Regions from separate parts of the Shewanella cyperi genome, predicted to be linked through region 2. Evidence: predicted binding sites of a transcription regulator. Region 2 holds the regulator's gene; each other region holds the start of a gene.

Region 1 (5,723 bases), 740 kb from region 2:
GGACTCGGCAGCATCTATGGTGCTCTGGGCGGTCACCACGGTATCGCCGCCGGCCAGAGCATTGGGTTGGGACACCTGGGCAGACTCGGCAATGGTCACTGTCAGCCCGCCATGGGTTACCGCCGCCGGCAATAGTTTGACATTCTGCCCCACCACTATGGTGCCGGTGCGGGAGTTGACTATTACCTTGGCCGACTCATCGGCAGGCTCCACTTCGATGTTTTCCAGGGTCGCCAGAAACGACACCCGCTGGGATGGATCCCGGGGTGCACTGACCTGTACCGAGGAACCATCGAGGGCGCGGGCCATATCGGGCCCCAGCAGATCATTGATTGCATCCGCCAGACGTTTGGCGGTGGAGAAATCGGCGCTGCGCAGGTTAAATGTCAGGTAATCACCTGTGGCAAAGGGGCTGACCACGCTGCGTTCCACCAGGGCTCCGTTGGGTATACGACCGACCGTGGGGGTATTCTGGATCACCTTGGAGCCGTCAAGGCCCTCGGCGCTGAAGCCGCTAACCACCAAACTGCCCTGGGCGATGGCGTACACATTACCGTCTACCCCCTTGAGGAAGGTTTGCAGCAAGGTGCCACCGCGCAGACTCTTGGCTTCCCCCAGGCTGGACACTGTTACATCCAAGGTTTGGCCGGGTTTGATAAAAGGGGGCATATCGGCGTGCACAGCGACCACGGCGACGTTTTTAATCTTGGGCTTCACATTGTCCGGCAGGTTCACGCCGAAGTTTTTCAGCATGGTCTTGAAGGTCTGCTCTGTGTAGCTGGTCTTCTCCCCCGTTCCGGGCAAACCCACCACCAAACCATAACCTATCAGCTGGTTACTGCGGACCCCTTGGACATTGGCTATGTCCTTGATGCGCTCGGCCTGTGACAAAGGTGATAACACCAACAGGGCTGTGGCCATAATCATCTTGAATTTCATAGTGATTCTCCTTAGAAGGGCCACCAGTCACTGAGGAAGAAGCGGCTGAGCCAGCCCACTTTCTGGGAATCGGCAAAAGCCCCTGTGCCACTGTACTGGATGCGGGCATTGGCCACGCGAGTGGAATCAATGGTGTTGTCCGGGCGAATATCCTGGGCCCTGACTATGCCGGTCACCCGGATAAACTCGTCACCGTTGTTGATGGTGATCCACTTCTCGCCGCGGATCACCAGGTTGCCGTTATTGAGCACCTGCATCACGTTGGCGGAGATATTGCCCTTGAGGCTGTTGCTTTGATCAGCGCCCGCTTCACGGCTGGTGTCGGCACTGTCACTGGCACCAAAATCCAATGGAATACCGTTGATGGTGGCGTTTTTGCCGCCGGCGTACAGCGGGTTCACCGAAATGTCCGAACTCTTTTTAATCTCATTGTTTGCGCTTTTCTTGGCCTGGGTCGATTCGGTCAACACCACAGTGATGATGTCGCCCACCCTGTGGGCACGAATGTCTGAATACAGGCTGGCAGCCTGGGCATCCTGGTAGATTGACCCGGTCGGCTCCAGCTGGGTCAGCGGCGGTTCCGGATACACGGGCGCATAGAAAGGATCGTCCGGTATTGGTTTCTGGTCTGTGCTGGCACAACCGGCAAGCAGCACGGCAGCAGCCAAAATCAGGTACTTAACCATGATGCAGACTCCTCAGAGGTTCTGGTTCACGTAGGCCAACATTTGATCCACGGCGGAAATCACTTTTGAGTTCATCTCATAAATCCGCTGGCTTTCGATCAGATTCACCAGTTCCTCGGTCACGTTGACGTTGGAGGTTTCCAGTGCCCCCTGGCGAATGGCGCCCATGCCATCCAGAGATGCAGTCCCCTGAATGGGGGTACCGCTGGCGCCGGTTTCCAGGTACAGGTTCTGGCCCATGGGGTCGAGGCCCGAGGGGTTGATAAAATCAGACATGGTCAGCTGACCCACCACTTGGTTTTCGGCGGTGCCCGGTGTCTTCACCGACACCTCGCCCTCCTGGGACACGGTAATGCTGATGGCATCATCCGGGATGGTGATGGCCGGTTGCAGCACATAACCTGAACCCGAGGTCACTATCTGTCCGGTATCGTCCAGGGTGAACTGACCGTTACGGGTATAGGCCGTGGTGCCGTCGGGCATTTGCACCTCGAAAAACCCCGGGCCTTCAATCATCAGGTCCAGCGAGTTGTCCGTGGTCAGCATATTGCCCTGGGTAAACATTTTCTGGGTCGATACCACCTTGGTACCGGCACCTATGTTCAAACCGTTGGGCAGCTTGTTGTTGGAGGCACTGATACCACCGGCCTGGTTAACCGTTTGATAGAGCAGGTCCTCAAAAACGGCACGGCTCTTCTTGTAACCAACGGTACTGGCGTTAGCCACGTTGTTGGATATCACGGCGATATCGGTTTGCTGGGCATCTAAGCCAGTTTTACTGATCCATAACGCAGGATGCATAATCCAATCTCCTGTTAGCTAATGCGCATCAGGGCCGCGGAGGCCTTGTCGTTCTCTTCCGCGGTCTTCATCATTTTTACCTGCATCTCAAACTGACGTTGAATATCAATCAGAGATACCATTTCGTGTACTGCGTTGACGTTGCTGCCTTCAACGGCGCGACTTTCCAGAGTCACCTCGGGCGCCGCCGCGGCACTGTTACCCGAAACCAGACGGAACAGACCATCGGCGCCACGCATTAATTGGCCGTTGCCGGGGTTGACCAACTTGATGCGGCCCACCTCTTCAATGACTTCGGCGGTTGCCCCCTGGGGACGGACAGTGATGGTGCCATCTTGGGCTATCTCCACCTTGTCTATGGGCAGAGGCAACACTATGGGACCCGTGTCACCCATGATGGGGTTACCGGAGGCGTTGTGCAGCTGACCGTTGGCGTCAAAACTCAGGCTACCGGAGCGGGTATAGGCCTCGCTGCCATCCTCCGCCTGCACCGCAATCCAGCCATCCCCCTTCACCGCCACGTCCAGATCCCGACCCGTGGTTTTGAGGGGGCCGGCACTGAAATTGGCCTGGGGACTTTCGGTCATCGAAAACACCCGTGTCGGCAAACCTTCACCAAAGGCCTGCATGGCCCTGGATTGCTCCAGATCGGCCTTGAAGCCATCGGTATTGGCGTTGGCCAGATTGTTGGCCCGCAATGCCAGCGCATTCATGTTCTGCTTGGCACCACTCATGGCTATGTAGAGAAGTTTATCCACCGGCTGCTCCGTCAAACTTTTTGCATAGCTAAAGAAAAGCAAAAGTTATGCCAAAAAATTGAGCAGTGGCGTTTAATATTAAGCGAAGGAAAAGATTGGGGAATATTCCAGGTATGCCACCTGGGCGGAAAAGCGCTGCCGCCGGGGCGGCAACGCTTGGCTCGGGGATTAGCGGATCTGCAGTACTGTCTGCTGCAGGGTATTGTTCACTTCCAGGGTACGGGAGTTGGCCTGGAAGTTACGCTGGGCCGAAATCAGGTCCACCAGCTCCGTGGTCAGGTCCACGTTGGACTGCTCCAGGGCCGAGGAACGAATGCTGCCGAAGGTGCCGCTGTTGGCTTCACCGGCCAGGGCCGGACCCGAGGCTAGGCTCTCTTTCCAGGAGGTGTTGCCCACCTGGGTCAGGCCCTGCTCGTTGGCAAAACGCACCAGAGCTACCCGCGCCAAAGGCACGGTGGAGCCGTTGGAGTAACTGGCGTTAACCAAACCATCGGCGCCCACTTCCACGTTGGTCAGACGTCCTACAGTGGTACCGTCCTGGGTCAGTTCGGTCACCTCGAACGCCGAGGCATACTGGGTTGGATTTCCATAGGTGATGGTCAGGTCCTGGGCACCATCGGCGCCGGGGCCAAGTACGGCGGCACCCGAAACCCCCAGGGCCTCGGTGGTGATCACCGCCGGATTACTGCCTATGTAGGCGCCGGCGGAATCGAAGCTGATCACCGCGCCGCGCCAACCACCGGCAGTCTGGGCCAGGGTGGTATCAAGGACACCATCACCATTGAGGTCATCTGGAGCACCGTCGCCATCGGCGTCGGTGTTATAGGTACCGGCAGCACCATTCAAATCCACCTGCTGGCCATCAAGGGCATAAAAAGTCACCCAGTTGTTCACCCCTGTATAGGCGCCATTCTCTGGGCGCACGAAGTAGGTGGTCAGAATATGGGGCTCACCCAGGGAGTCATAGATAGTGACCGAGGTGGAGTTGTTGTAGGTATCCGAATCATTGGGATTGAACGCCGCTGGATCCTTGGCTTTTTCGCCGGCATTGAGGTTCATCTGGATGCCAACGTTTTCCGTCATCACAGGACTGCCTGCGGTATCGGGGATCTGCACCGGACGGGTGGTGGTCAAACTCACGGAAGTGGAGTTTCCGTCCTTGTCCACTGGGAAGGTCTGCAGGAAGTTACCGGCGGAGTCCACCATAAAGTTATTGGCGTCCACCTTAAAGGCACCGGCACGGGTAAAGGAGTAATCCTGGGAGCCGGCGGTGGAAGCGGTCACAAAGAAACCACCGCCACTGATGGCCATGTCCAACGCGTTGCTGGTAAACAGCAAGCTGCCCTGATGGAATTGCTGGGCCACCTGGGTGGTGGTCACACCGCCGCCCACTGTGGTTTTGCTGTTGGAGAAAATCGAGTTGGCGTACACATCGGCAAACTCGGCACGGGACTCCTTGAAGCCCGTGGTGTTGACGTTGGCAATGTTGTTGGCCGTGGTATTGAGATCTTTTTGCGCCGCTGCGATACCACTGAGTGCAATGTTAAAAGACATAATTCACCTCTATTAAGCTGTTCATCCCGGGCCGAGACCCGAATCCAAGTCCGTTCAGGTTTCAGAAACCGCCAGGACGTCCGCCAATTTAATGCCGCCGATACCGCGCAGGTTCAGAATAGCGCCGGTGGCTGCAGTGCCCAGAGACACACTCGATACGTGGGCATAGGTAGACACGGGCAATTCCTGGGCCTTGCCATCCACCTTGCCGCTGGCCTTGATGGTATAAGCACCATCGGGGGCCGGTTTACCATCCTTATCCAGGCCATCCCAGGTCAGTTCGACGTTGCCGCCGGCACTGCCGTCGACTGTGTAAGACTTCACCAGCTGACCTTTGTCATCCTCGATTCGAACCGTGATGTCCTTAATCACCTCGGGGGTGCTGATCACGCCGCGAATTTCCGGATCCGTGGCCGACAGGTAACCGGTCGAAGACGGGATCAATACCTTCTGCCCCACCAGGCCCGACGCCTGCAGCGCCTGACTGGAAGACATAACGCCGTTGAGGTTGAGTATCTCGTCGTTGAGCTTGGAGATCCCATCCACGGTCGAGAAGGACGCCATCTGGGCGATCATCTGATCGTTGTCCACCGGCTTAAAGGGATCCTGCATCGACAACTGCTGGCTGAGCAGGGCAAAAAAATCGTCCTGGTCCAGCTGTTGGTTTTTATTTTCAGGCGCTGCCGGTTCTCCCTGCAGCCTGATATTGTCCAGAAACGGGTTGCCGGTACTGCTCTGAGTGCTGGACTGGGTCCTGGCCGGCGTCTGACCTACTGAGTTAACGAGGCTCACTTATGACCTCCTGCGCTGTGCGTCATATTATTTTCCCATCCTGAGTGTCTGTTGCAGCATGGATTTGGCCGCATCAGCCACCTGGGCATTCATCTGGTAGGAACGGGAGGCGGAGATCATATCTGCCATCTCTTCCATCACATTCACATTGGGCTTGTATATGTAGCCATCGGTGTCCGCCAGGGGATGATCC
Region 2 (5,723 bases):
ATGAAGGCGCTCGGCATCAAGCACATCTATCAGGGCGTGGACAACAAGTTCGAACCCTATGAGGAGCTGCTGAAGCTCTACGGCGTTACCCCCGCACAGACAGCTTATATAGGCGATGACATGGTGGACTTGCCCGTCATGCAGGCGGTTGGCCTGTCGGTTTGTGTTGCCGATGGTCATCCCTGGGTCAGACGCCATGCGGACCTGGTCACTTATCAGGGTGGTGGATTTGGCGCTCTGCGGGAGCTGGCCGATCTGCTGCTGATGGCTCAGGACAAGTTTGATAGCGCCCACGGGATGAGCGTATGAACCGGGTGACCCTGGCCATCATCGCCTTCTTCGGCACCGCGCTGCTGCTCTACTGGCAAGTGCAGTCGAAACAGAATGCGGGCGAAGGCAAGCAAACCTCATCCCAGCTGCTGCCGGACTTTGTCGCCACCGAACTGCGCAGTGTCGAGTACAATGACAAAGGCCAGGTCAGCAGCAAGGTGAGTGCCAGCTACATGGAGCATTTCCAGGCCAGCAACATTACCGAATTCACCGAGCCCGTGTATCTGATCTATCCCAATGAAGGCGCGGCCCAATGGCGTCTGTCTGCCAGTCGCGGCAAGCTCAGCAAAAACAGCGGCAAGGTGGTACTGGAACAGGATGTGCAAATCCAGGCAATCAGCCAACAGGAACCGCTGCAAAATCTATCCACCAGCTATCTGGAGCTGGATTTGAACACTATGATAATGACTTCGAACAGGCCAATTTTGGTCTTCGGCAAAGGATTCAATGTCACCGGCCAGGGCCTGTATGCCGATCTCAATGCCCAGGAAGTCAAACTGCTCAGTCAGGTAAAAGGAAGCTATGAACCCAAGTAAAACCCTGCTGGCACTGGCACTGTGCCTGTGCAGCACCATGGCCACAGCCAAAAACAACGACCTGCTGCAGGAATTGAAAATTGCTGCCGCCACCCAATTTGCCGACATCAAGAACAAGCGGGTGGTCTATGGTGGGCCGGTACTGCTGACCCAGGGCAGCCTGAAGATCACCGCTCAGGAACTCAGTGCCTATACCGATGAAGCCTCAGGACAAAGGGTATTGGTGGCCAAGGGCAAGCCCGCCACCTACAGTCAGACCCTGGATGACGGCCGCCAGGCCAGCGCCAGTGCCAATGAGATCAGCTACAACATGGACAATCGCACCATGACGCTCACGGGCAATGCCAAAATTGAACAGGATGGCAGCCAGGTCAACGCCGACAAAATCATTTATGACATTGAAAAGCAGCAACTGAAGGCCGACAGCAGCCAAAAAGGCGATGAACGGGTGATCACCATCATCAAGCCGGAAAACTATCAGGAACAGTTGGCTCCCAAGCCCGAAGAACAAGAGCAGGATAAGGAGCCGGTTCGCCAATGACGGAACTGATCCTTAAGGCCAGCAATCTGGCCAAAAGCTACAAAAACCGCACCGTGGTCAAGGACGTCAGTCTCAGCGTGCGCACCGGCCAGGTGGTCGGTCTGCTGGGCCCCAATGGCGCCGGCAAAACCACCACCTTCTACATGGTGGTGGGGCTGGTGAAAAGTGACAAGGGCAGCATCCATATCAACGAAGATGACCTGACCCTGGACCCCATGCATCTGAGGGCTCGCAAGGGCATAGGCTACCTGCCCCAGGAAGCAAGCATTTTCCGTAAGCTGTCCGTGCACGACAACATCATGGCGGTACTGCAAACCCGCAAGGATCTGGACCAGGATCAGCGTGAAGAGGAACTGGAGCAGCTGCTGGAAGAGTTCCACATCACCCATATCCGCGACAACATGGGCATGTCTTTGTCCGGTGGTGAGCGGCGCCGGGTCGAAATCGCCCGTGCTCTGGCCGCCAATCCGCGCTTTATTCTGCTCGATGAACCCTTCGCCGGTGTCGACCCCATTTCGGTCATAGACATCAAGAAAATAATTGAGCAGCTCAAGAGTCGCGGCCTCGGCATATTAATCACGGATCACAACGTCAGAGAAACCCTTGATGTCTGTGAAAAAGCCTACATAGTCAGCCATGGCAACCTCATCGCCGAAGGCACCCCTGCCGAGATTCTGGACAATCAGCAGGTGCGGGCGGTGTACTTGGGTGAGCAATTCAGGCTATAGTTAAATTTAGCCTGATCTCTATCTCATTAAGGAAGAGTGCAACTGGCCAGCAGTTCACAAAACTGATAGAAAACAGCTTTCTGATAACAATAACAGTCAAGGATCCGCAGTAGATGAAAGCGTCACTCCAGCTCAAGCTGGGCCAACAACTGACCATGACGCCGCAATTGCAACAGGCCATCAGGCTGTTGCAACTTTCTTCACTTGAACTGCAACAGGAAATTCAACAAGCGCTGGATTCCAACCCTTTGTTGGAGCTGGACGATGACCAATTCGACAGCCAGGAGCGCAGCGATTCAGATCACAGGGAGCAGGACGACTTCTCCGAGCCCGTCACGGCCAGCAGTAACGATGACAGCTCCACCCTGGAAACCTCCGACGCCCTGACCCAGCAGTCCATGCCCGATGAATTGCCCATGGATACCACCTGGGACGAAGTGTTCACCGCCGCCCCTGCTTCCGGCAGCGGCTCCATGATGCGCGATGATGATATGCCCTTCCAGGGAGAGACCAGCGACGGGCTTTATGAACACCTGGAATGGCAAAAGAACCTCACCCCTTTCTCAGACACCGACATGGCCATAGCCACCGCCATCATAGACGCCATAGATGAACGCGGTTACCTGACCCAGACCACGGAAGACATACTCGAAGCCATGGGCGACGATGAAGTGGAGCTGGACGAAGTGGAAGCCGTGCTCAAGCGCATCCAGCACTTCGACCCCATAGGGGTGGCCGCAAGGGACCTCAGTGAATGCCTGCTGATCCAGCTGGCCCACTTTGCCGCCGATACGCCACACCTGGAAAACGCCAAACTGCTGATCCGCGACCATCTGGATCTGATTGCCGCCAGGGACTTCCGCACCCTGATGCGCAAAACCCGTCTGAAGGAAGATGAGCTGCGTGAAGCCATAGTGCTGATCCAGAGCCTCAATCCCCGTCCGGGTGAACAGGTCACGTCCGGCAAGGACGAGTACGTTATCCCCGACGTCTCTGTGAGCAAGAAAAATGGCCGCTGGGTGGTGGAACTCAATCCCGATTGCATGCCCAAGCTCAACGTCAATCAGCATTACGCCGCCATGGCCCGCACCAGTCGCAGTCAGGCTGACAGCCAGTTTATCCGTGGCCATTTGCAGGAAGCCAAGTGGTTTATCAAGAGCCTGGAGAGCCGCAACGACACCCTGCTCAAGGTGGCCAATTGCATAGTGCAGTTCCAGCAAGGTTTCTTTGAGTACGGTGAAGAAGCCATGAAGCCCATGGTGCTGAACGACATAGCCGAAGCGGTGGAAATGCATGAGTCCACCATTTCCAGGGTGACCACCCAAAAGTACATGCATACCCCGCGGGGTATTTTCGAATTGAAGTATTTCTTCTCCAGCCATGTCAGTACGGAAGACGGTGGAGAATGCTCGTCTACGGCCATCCGCGCCTTTATCAAGAAACTGGTGGCTGCAGAAAATCAGAAGAAACCATTGAGCGACAGCAAAATGGCGGAACTTCTGGCGGAACAGGGAATCAACGTTGCTAGACGTACCATTGCAAAGTACCGTGAAGCAATGCTGATCCCGCCGTCAAACCAGCGTAAAAGCTTATAACTCACTGTAAAAACTGGAGGAAAGTGTCTATGCAAATCAATCTGACTGGGCACCATATCGAAATTACAGATTCACTGCGTAACTATGTAGAGAGCAAATTTACCAAGCTTGAACGCCACTTCGAACAGATCAATAATGTGCACGTTGTGCTCAATGTTCAAAAAATGCAGCAGATTGCAGAAGCCAAGCTGCACCTCAATGGTGGTGAAGTGTTTGCCACGTCTGAGCATGAAGACATGTACGCCGCCATCGACGCTCTGATTGATAAATTGGATCGTCAGGTCATCAAACACAAAGAGAAACTGACTAAGCACTAAAAGATGGAACTGAGTACCATCCTGAGGCCGGAGTGCACCACCTGTGCCACTCCGGGCAGTAAGAAAAAGGTACTGGAACTGATCAGCGATATCGCCAGCGCCCAGTACCCCACCCTCTCTTCTCAAGAGATCTTCGAAAGCCTATTGGCCCGAGAAAAAATGGGAAGCACAGGCATAGGCAATGGTATTGCCATCCCCCATGGCCGCTTGAACAGCATAGAGACCCCGATCGCCGTGCTGGTCAAATGTGAAGAGGCCATCAGTTTTGACGCCATAGACAAACAGCCGGTTGACATACTGTTTGCCCTACTGGTGCCATCGGACCAATGCCAGCAGCACCTGAGCACACTCGCCGCCATGGCAGAAAAGCTCAACGACAAGCAAATCCTCAAGCAACTGCGCAAAAGCCAGGATGACGCTGAACTCTATCAGGTGATCACCGGATGAAACTGGTCATAGTCTCAGGTCGATCGGGCTCGGGCAAAACCGTTGCCCTGAGGGTCTTGGAAGACCTGGGCTATTACTGCGTCGACAACCTGCCACTGCCACTGATTGGGCCCTTGCTGGCGCAACTGAAAAGCAGCAATGAACTGGTGGCCATCAGCGTCGATGTCCGCAACCTGCCGGAACAGCACAAGGTGTTGGAACAACAGTTGGCCGCCCTGCCTGCAGGCACGGAGCTGATCAGCCTGTTTCTCAATGCCAGCGACAAGGTGCTGCTCAAGCGCTACAGCGAAACCCGCAGACTGCACCCCCTGTCCAAAAGCAAGATGTCCCTGGCGGATGCCATCAAACTCGAGGGCAAGCTGCTTGAACCCCTGTCACAATTGATGGATCACTACATAGACACCTCCAAACTCAATGTCTATGAACTCAGTGACCAGGTGCGTGAAATCCTCCTCGGCCGCAGCGAGAAGGAGCTGGTGATCATTTTTGAGTCCTTTGGCTTCAAACACGGTATGCCGGCGGAAGCCGACTTTATGTTCGATGCCCGGTTTCTGCCCAACCCCCATTGGGAGCCACAGCTGAGACCCCTGACAGGCCTCGATGAGCCGGTACAACAGTTCTTGGAACGCCAGGTACTGGTGAACAAATTTATCTGGCAGATAGAGAACCTGCTGGAAACCTGGTTGCCCCATCTGGAGCGCAACAACCGCAGTTACCTCACCATAGCCATAGGCTGTACCGGCGGTCAGCACCGCTCGGTATATGTCGCAGAACAATTGGCCAAACGCTTCAGCAACACCAAACACAAGGTCGAGGCACGCCACAGGGAGCTTAATCTTGCCAAGACTTGAACGTGATATCACCATAGTCAATAAACTGGGCCTGCACGCCCGCGCCGCCACCAAAATGGCGATACTGGCCTCCGAATTCAAGGCCAGCGTGACCCTGATCCAAGGCGACAAACAGGCACCGGCGTCCAGTGTGTTGGGACTGCTGATGCTGGAATCCGGCATGGGCAAAACCATGCGCATAGTGGCCGAAGGTGATGATGCCGAGCAGGCCATGGACGCCCTGTGCAACCTGGTCAAGGCCCGCTTCGACGAAGACTGCTGAGTCAGCTCACTCACTGCGGCATTAGACCGCAACGCTTCCCCTCCTGCTGTATCAATAAATTTGTTACCATAAGCCCTTCTATTCTTGGGGGAAGATGCCATGGCGGTAGAACTGCT
Region 3 (5,723 bases), 450 kb from region 2:
AGCCGTATCGGGTCGGCAGCCAGGTGTACCGCGGTGCCAACGCCGGCGACTTTGCCGGCATCAATGTGATCGACTTACTGCTGGGACTGTGTTTTGCCAATGAGCAGTCTTACTCGCAAATGCTGGTGGACAAGTTTCTCTACATGATGCCCGAAGATCAGGCCATACTGCGCGACTGCATGCGCCGCACCAGCCTGATGGACCAGTTCCTCAAGGCCAGCGGCGGTCACAAGGAAGCCTGGTACCAGCAGAACCTGCCGCTGTTCCTGGAGGTCTGTGAACTGCATGGTCAGACGGCTATTCAACACCATGACCAGCTGGTGCACAAGTATATCTCTGGTCCCTCGGTTGATATGCAGCAGCAACACATGTCCAAGGTGACCGCCAGTGGTCCACCGCTGCATGTGCTGTTGGCCTCCCTGGAGAAACTCAGGGACAGGCGCGCTGCCGCAAAGCGCAGCGATATCCGCACCCGCTGGCAGGATATACAGCGTCTGAAGGCAAGTCTGGGGTAAGTCATGGATTATAAAAATGAATTTTACCTGCCAGAGGGCGTGTACCTGCTGAATCACTCGGTGGGTCGCCCCCTCAAGGCCGCCAAGGCGGGCTTTGAGCAGGATTTTTGGCAACCCTGGCAAGACAGTGGCCGCGAACCCTGGGGCCACTGGCTGGGTGTGGTCGACAAGTTCCGCACTTCTCTGGCCTGGCTGTTTGACGGCCGGGCAGAGGACTTCTGTCCCCAGGTGAACCTGTCTTCGGCGCTGACCAAGCTGGTGATGTCCCATCCCCGGCTGAATCGTGCCGGTGCCCGTATTCTCATGAGTGAGCAGGATTTTCCCTCCATGGGCTTTGCCCTGCGTCAGGCGCTGCCCGAGGCCGAGCTGGTGTTTGTGCCGGCGGACGCCGATATTACGGATGCCAATGTCTGGGACCAGTACCTGAGTGCCGATCTTGATCTTGCCTTTATCAGTCACGCCTATTCCAATACCGGCGCCCTGGCGCCCGTGGCCGAGCTGGTAGCGCGCTGCCGGGACCTCGGTGTGCTCAGCCTGATTGACGTGGCCCAGTCTGCGGGTGTGGTGCCGCTGTCGCTTGCCAGGCTAAATCCGGATTTTCTGATAGGATCGGCGGTCAAATGGCTCTGCTCCGGTCCCGGTGCCGCTTACTTGTGGGTTAATCCTGAACAATTGTCCCTTTGCCTGCCCAGGGATGTGGGTTGGTTCTCCCACGAGAATCCGTTTGAATTTGATATTCACCAATTCCGTAATCATCCAACTGCGCTGCGCTTTTGGGGCGGCACACCGTCGGTGGCGCCCTATGCCATAGCCGCACATGCCATCGCCTGGTTCGCCGAGCTGGGCTCCGATGTGCTGCGTGTGCACAATCAGGCTTTGGTTTCAATGCTTTATGATGGATTGCACCAATATGGTGCGCTGCGTATCAAGCCTGAAAATCGTAGCGGGACCGCGATCCTGGATTTTGGTCAGGACAATGAGGCGGTGCAGCAAGCGCTGGCTGCGGCAGCTATCAGCGTTGATCGCCGCCGTTATGGCCTGCGGGTCTCGCCGCATCTCTATAATGATGTGGCCGATATCCGCGCCTTTATCGCCTGTGTGGAAGGGGTCCTGGCTTAGGTAAACCCCGGCTCAAAATAAAAGCCCCGGCCAGAGCCGGGGCTTTTTCATGTGGCTACCGCGAATGGCCAGCTTTGCAGTTACAGCCAGCCATAAAAAAGTAGCGCCCCGGGGTTGAGCCCGGGGCGCTTTTCTTTTTTTTATCCGCCGGTTGCCCGGCGGTTCTGCAGGGTATTACAGGCTGTAGTACATCTCGAACTCGAGTGGGTGAGTGGTGCGGTTCACGCGCTCGGCTTCAGCTGTTTTCAGCTTGATGTAGGAATTGATGAAGTCATCGCTGAACACACCGCCCTTGGTCAGGAACTCACGGTCTGCATCCAGAGCCGCCAGAGCCACGTCCAGAGACTCGGCTACCTGTGGGATTTCGGCCGCTTCTTCGGCTGGCAGATCGTACAGGTCCTTGTCCATGGCATCGCCAGGGTGGATCTTGTTCTGGATACCGTCCAGACCGGCCATCAGCAGGGCAGCGAAGCCCAGGTATGGGTTGGCAGTTGGGTCTGGGAAGCGGGTCTCGATACGACGGGCTTTCGGGCTTGGTACCACAGGGATACGGATAGAAGCAGAGCGGTTACGGGCAGAGTAAGCCAGCATCACTGGTGCTTCAAAGTGTGGAACCAGACGCTTGTAAGAGTTGGTGCTTGGGTTGGTGAAGGCGTTCAGGGCACGGGCGTGCTTGATGATACCACCAATGTAGTACAGGGCAGTTTCAGACAGCCCGCCGTACTTGTCACCGGCAAACAGGTTAACGCCGTCTTTGGCCAGAGACTGGTGAACGTGCATACCTGAACCGTTATCACCAACGATTGGCTTGGGCATGAAGGTCGCAGTCTTGCCATAGGCGTGGGCCATGTTGTGCACCACGTACTTCAGGACTTGGATTTCGTCGGCTTTCTTGGTCAGGGTGTTGAAACGGGTGGCGATTTCGTTTTGACCGGCGGTAGCCACTTCGTGGTGATGGGCTTCAACCACTTGACCCATTTCTTCCAGCACCAGACACATGGCAGAGCGCAGGTCCTGTGAAGAGTCTACAGGAGCAACCGGGAAGTAACCGCCTTTAACGAATGGACGGTGACCAGTGTTGCCTTCTTCGTAGCTGGTGCCTGAGTTCCAGGCCGCTTCCTTGGCGTCGATCTTCACAAAGCAACCGCTCATGTCGGTGCCGAAACGCACGTCGTCGAACAGGAAGAATTCTGGCTCTGGACCCATCAGCACTGTATCGGCAATACCGGTAGCGCGCAGGTATTCTTCGGCCTTCTTGGCGATGGAGCGTGGGTCACGATCATAGCCGGTCATGGTGCCTGGCTCGAGGATGTCACAGCGGATGATGGCGGTGGTTTCTTCGGTGAAAGGATCCAGCACGAATGTGCTCGCATCTGGCATCAGTACCATGTCTGACTCGTTGATGCCTTTCCAGCCGGCAATGGAAGAACCGTCGAACATTTTGCCATCTTCGAAGAAATCGGCATCGACTTGATGAGTAGGGATAGACACATGTTGCTCTTTACCCTTGGTGTCGGTAAAGCGCAGATCCACAAATTTCACTTCCAGTTCTTCAAGCTGCTTTAACACTGTTTCAACTGACATTCTCAAGTCTCCGGTAGGGTAGAGGGTGTTCCCTTAATCATCTTATCTGGCAAAGCAACAAATCCCGGTTGGTATCGCGCTTTGAAGTTGCCCATCTAAAGCGAGACTCGTGCCAGGTTGCTAAGATCATGATGTATAAGGGGATGGTTTGAGTGAGTAACGCAGAATTGCTCCGGGTTGCACTATTTTGGTGCGCACGATGCTTTATGGTGGTGCAATCACCACGCGAATGCAGCATCTTGGTGCAGTCTTGCCGGACTATAGCTTCCATAAGCGGCCAAAAAATAATCCTGTGCGATGGGGCGCTGCTAGAGTAGAATGTCACGCTTTTTAAAGCAACCATCCGTTAGACTGACCTCATTGGGGGGTCGATAAACGGCTGGCGCCGGTGATACAAAGCAGCGACCGCAGGTACGTCTTGCCGTCATAAACAGCTGCTATGCTGTCGTCGAACCCCACAGTATTTTGATGGTAAGAGGCTAATAGTGTTAGAGAATTTACGTAACATCGCCATTATTGCGCACGTTGACCACGGTAAGACCACCCTGGTTGATAAGCTGCTGGCACAGTCAGGAACCCTGGCAACACGGGGCGAAGCCACTGAGCGGGTGATGGACTCCAACGATCTGGAAAAGGAACGTGGTATCACTATCCTGGCCAAGAACACTGCCATCAAGTGGAACGATTACCGTATCAACATCGTGGACACCCCCGGCCACGCCGACTTCGGCGGTGAGGTTGAGCGTGTACTGTCCATGGTGGATTCTGTGTTGCTGCTGGTGGATGCCGTTGACGGCCCCATGCCACAGACCCGTTTCGTGACCAAGAAGGCCTTTGCTCAAGGGCTCAAGCCTATTGTGGTCATCAACAAGATTGACCGTCCCGGTGCCCGCCCTGATTGGGTTATCGACCAGGTGTTTGACCTGTTTGACAACCTGGGTGCCACCGATGAGCAGCTGGACTTCCCTATCGTTTATGCCTCTGCCCTGAACGGCTTCGCGACCCTGGATCCCGATGACACCAGCGCTGACATGACGCCGCTGTTCCAAACCATAGTGGAAAAAGTATCTCCTCCGGATGCAGACGCCGAAGGCGCGTTCCAGATGCAGATCTCCCAGCTGGACTACAACAGCTACGTGGGCGTTATCGGCGTGGGTCGCATCAAGCGCGGCAGCGTCAAGACCAACCAACAGGTGACTGTGGTCGGTGCCGACGGCAAAACCCGTAACGGCAAAATCGGTCAGGTACTGGGCTACATGGGCCTGGAGCGCCACGAAGTCGATGTTGCCAACGCCGGTGACATTGTGGCCGTCACTGGCCTGGGCGAGCTGAAAATTTCCGATACCATTTGCGCCGCCGGCAATGTTGAGGCGCTGCCGCCTCTGTCCGTTGACGAGCCAACCCTGACCATGACCTTCCAGGTAAACACTTCTCCGTTTGCCGGTAAAGAAGGTAAGTACGTGACTTCACGTAACATCCTCGAGCGTCTGCAACAGGAACTGGTGCACAACGTGGCCCTGCGTGTGGAAGAGACCGACAGCCCGGATCGTTTCCGCGTGTCCGGTCGTGGTGAATTGCACCTGTCTATTCTGATTGAAAACATGCGCCGTGAAGGTTTCGAGCTGGCCGTGTCCCGTCCTGAAGTGATCATTCGCGAAATCGACGGCGAGAAATGTGAGCCGTTCGAAACCCTGACCGTTGACGTGGAAGAAGACCATCAAGGTACAGTTATCGAGAAGCTGGGCACCCGTAAGGCTGACATGAAAGATATGCAGCTCGACGGTAAAGGCCGTGTGCGTATCGATTTCGTGATCCCAAGTCGTGGTCTGATCGGTTTCCAAACCGAGTTTATGACCGCCACTTCAGGTACAGGTCTGCTGTACCATACCTTTGATCACTACGGTCCTTACAAGGGTGGTGAAATCGGTCAGCGTGCCAACGGCGTACTGATCTCCAACGCCACTGGTAAGGCGCTGACCTTCGCCCTGTTCGGTCTGCAGGATCGCGGTCGTCTGATGATCGGCCACGCCGCCGAAGTCTACGAAGGCCAGGTAGTGGGTATCCACAGCCGCTCCAATGACCTGACGGTAAACTGCCTCAAGGGTAAGCAGCTGACCAACATGCGTGCATCAGGCACCGACGAGGCTCAGGTTCTGACTCCTCATATCCAGATGACGCTGGAACAGGCACTGGAATTCATCGATGACGATGAACTGGTGGAAGTCACGCCCAAGAGCATTCGCGTGCGTAAGAAGTTCCTGACCGAAAACGATCGCAAGCGCGCCAGCCGCCAAGGCTGATAGCGTTAAAAAATAAAAAGACCCGGCCTTGCGCCGGGTTTTTTATTGGTACTCTTCGAGGTGCCGATTGACTTACCTCAAAAAGAGCTATGAAAGGCTGGGGACTATGCCAAGTCTGTACTAATTGGTTAATGAGGAACCAAAGTTGCACACGTCAGTCCGGCTATCCAGACTGAGTCATGAACTTCTGGTGTCTCCGCTACAG

The links. The regulator sigma-54, encoded in region 2, starts transcription at its own class of promoters, with help from an activator protein. The targets are predictions, from matches to a motif close to GTTGGCACGNNNNTNGNNT.
Region 1: flgF (flagellar basal-body rod protein FlgF) is a predicted target of sigma-54. The motif match lies at 3,221-3,239, and genes of this name have one in related genera.
Region 3: glnA (glutamate--ammonia ligase) is a predicted target of sigma-54. The motif match lies at 3,317-3,335, and genes of this name have one in related genera.

What each region holds. Positions count from the first base shown of each region.
Region 1 is NZ_CP071501.1:2,713,676-2,719,398, forward strand. It holds gene JYB84_RS11795 (flagellar basal body P-ring protein FlgI) at 1-939, opposite strand, end outside; gene flgH (flagellar basal body L-ring protein FlgH) at 951-1,625, opposite strand; gene flgG (flagellar basal-body rod protein FlgG) at 1,638-2,426, opposite strand; gene flgF (flagellar basal-body rod protein FlgF) at 2,441-3,184, opposite strand; gene flgE (flagellar hook protein FlgE) at 3,353-4,738, opposite strand; gene flgD (flagellar hook assembly protein FlgD) at 4,793-5,530, opposite strand; gene flgC (flagellar basal body rod protein FlgC) at 5,558-5,723, opposite strand, start outside.
Region 2 is NZ_CP071501.1:3,449,490-3,455,212, forward strand. It holds gene kdsC (3-deoxy-manno-octulosonate-8-phosphatase KdsC) at 1-309, shown strand, start outside; gene lptC (LPS export ABC transporter periplasmic protein LptC) at 306-866, shown strand; gene lptA (lipopolysaccharide transport periplasmic protein LptA) at 853-1,407, shown strand; gene lptB (LPS export ABC transporter ATP-binding protein) at 1,404-2,135, shown strand; gene JYB84_RS15340 (RNA polymerase factor sigma-54) at 2,249-3,730, shown strand; gene hpf (ribosome hibernation promoting factor) at 3,760-4,047, shown strand; gene ptsN (PTS IIA-like nitrogen regulatory protein PtsN) at 4,051-4,494, shown strand; gene rapZ (RNase adapter RapZ) at 4,491-5,345, shown strand; gene JYB84_RS15360 (HPr family phosphocarrier protein) at 5,332-5,607, shown strand; gene mgtE (magnesium transporter) at 5,707-5,723, shown strand, end outside.
Region 3 is NZ_CP071501.1:3,897,856-3,903,578, reverse strand. It holds gene JYB84_RS17320 (PrnB family protein) at 1-515, shown strand, start outside; gene JYB84_RS17315 (aminotransferase class V-fold PLP-dependent enzyme) at 519-1,634, shown strand; gene glnA (glutamate--ammonia ligase) at 1,809-3,218, opposite strand; gene typA (translational GTPase TypA) at 3,704-5,518, shown strand.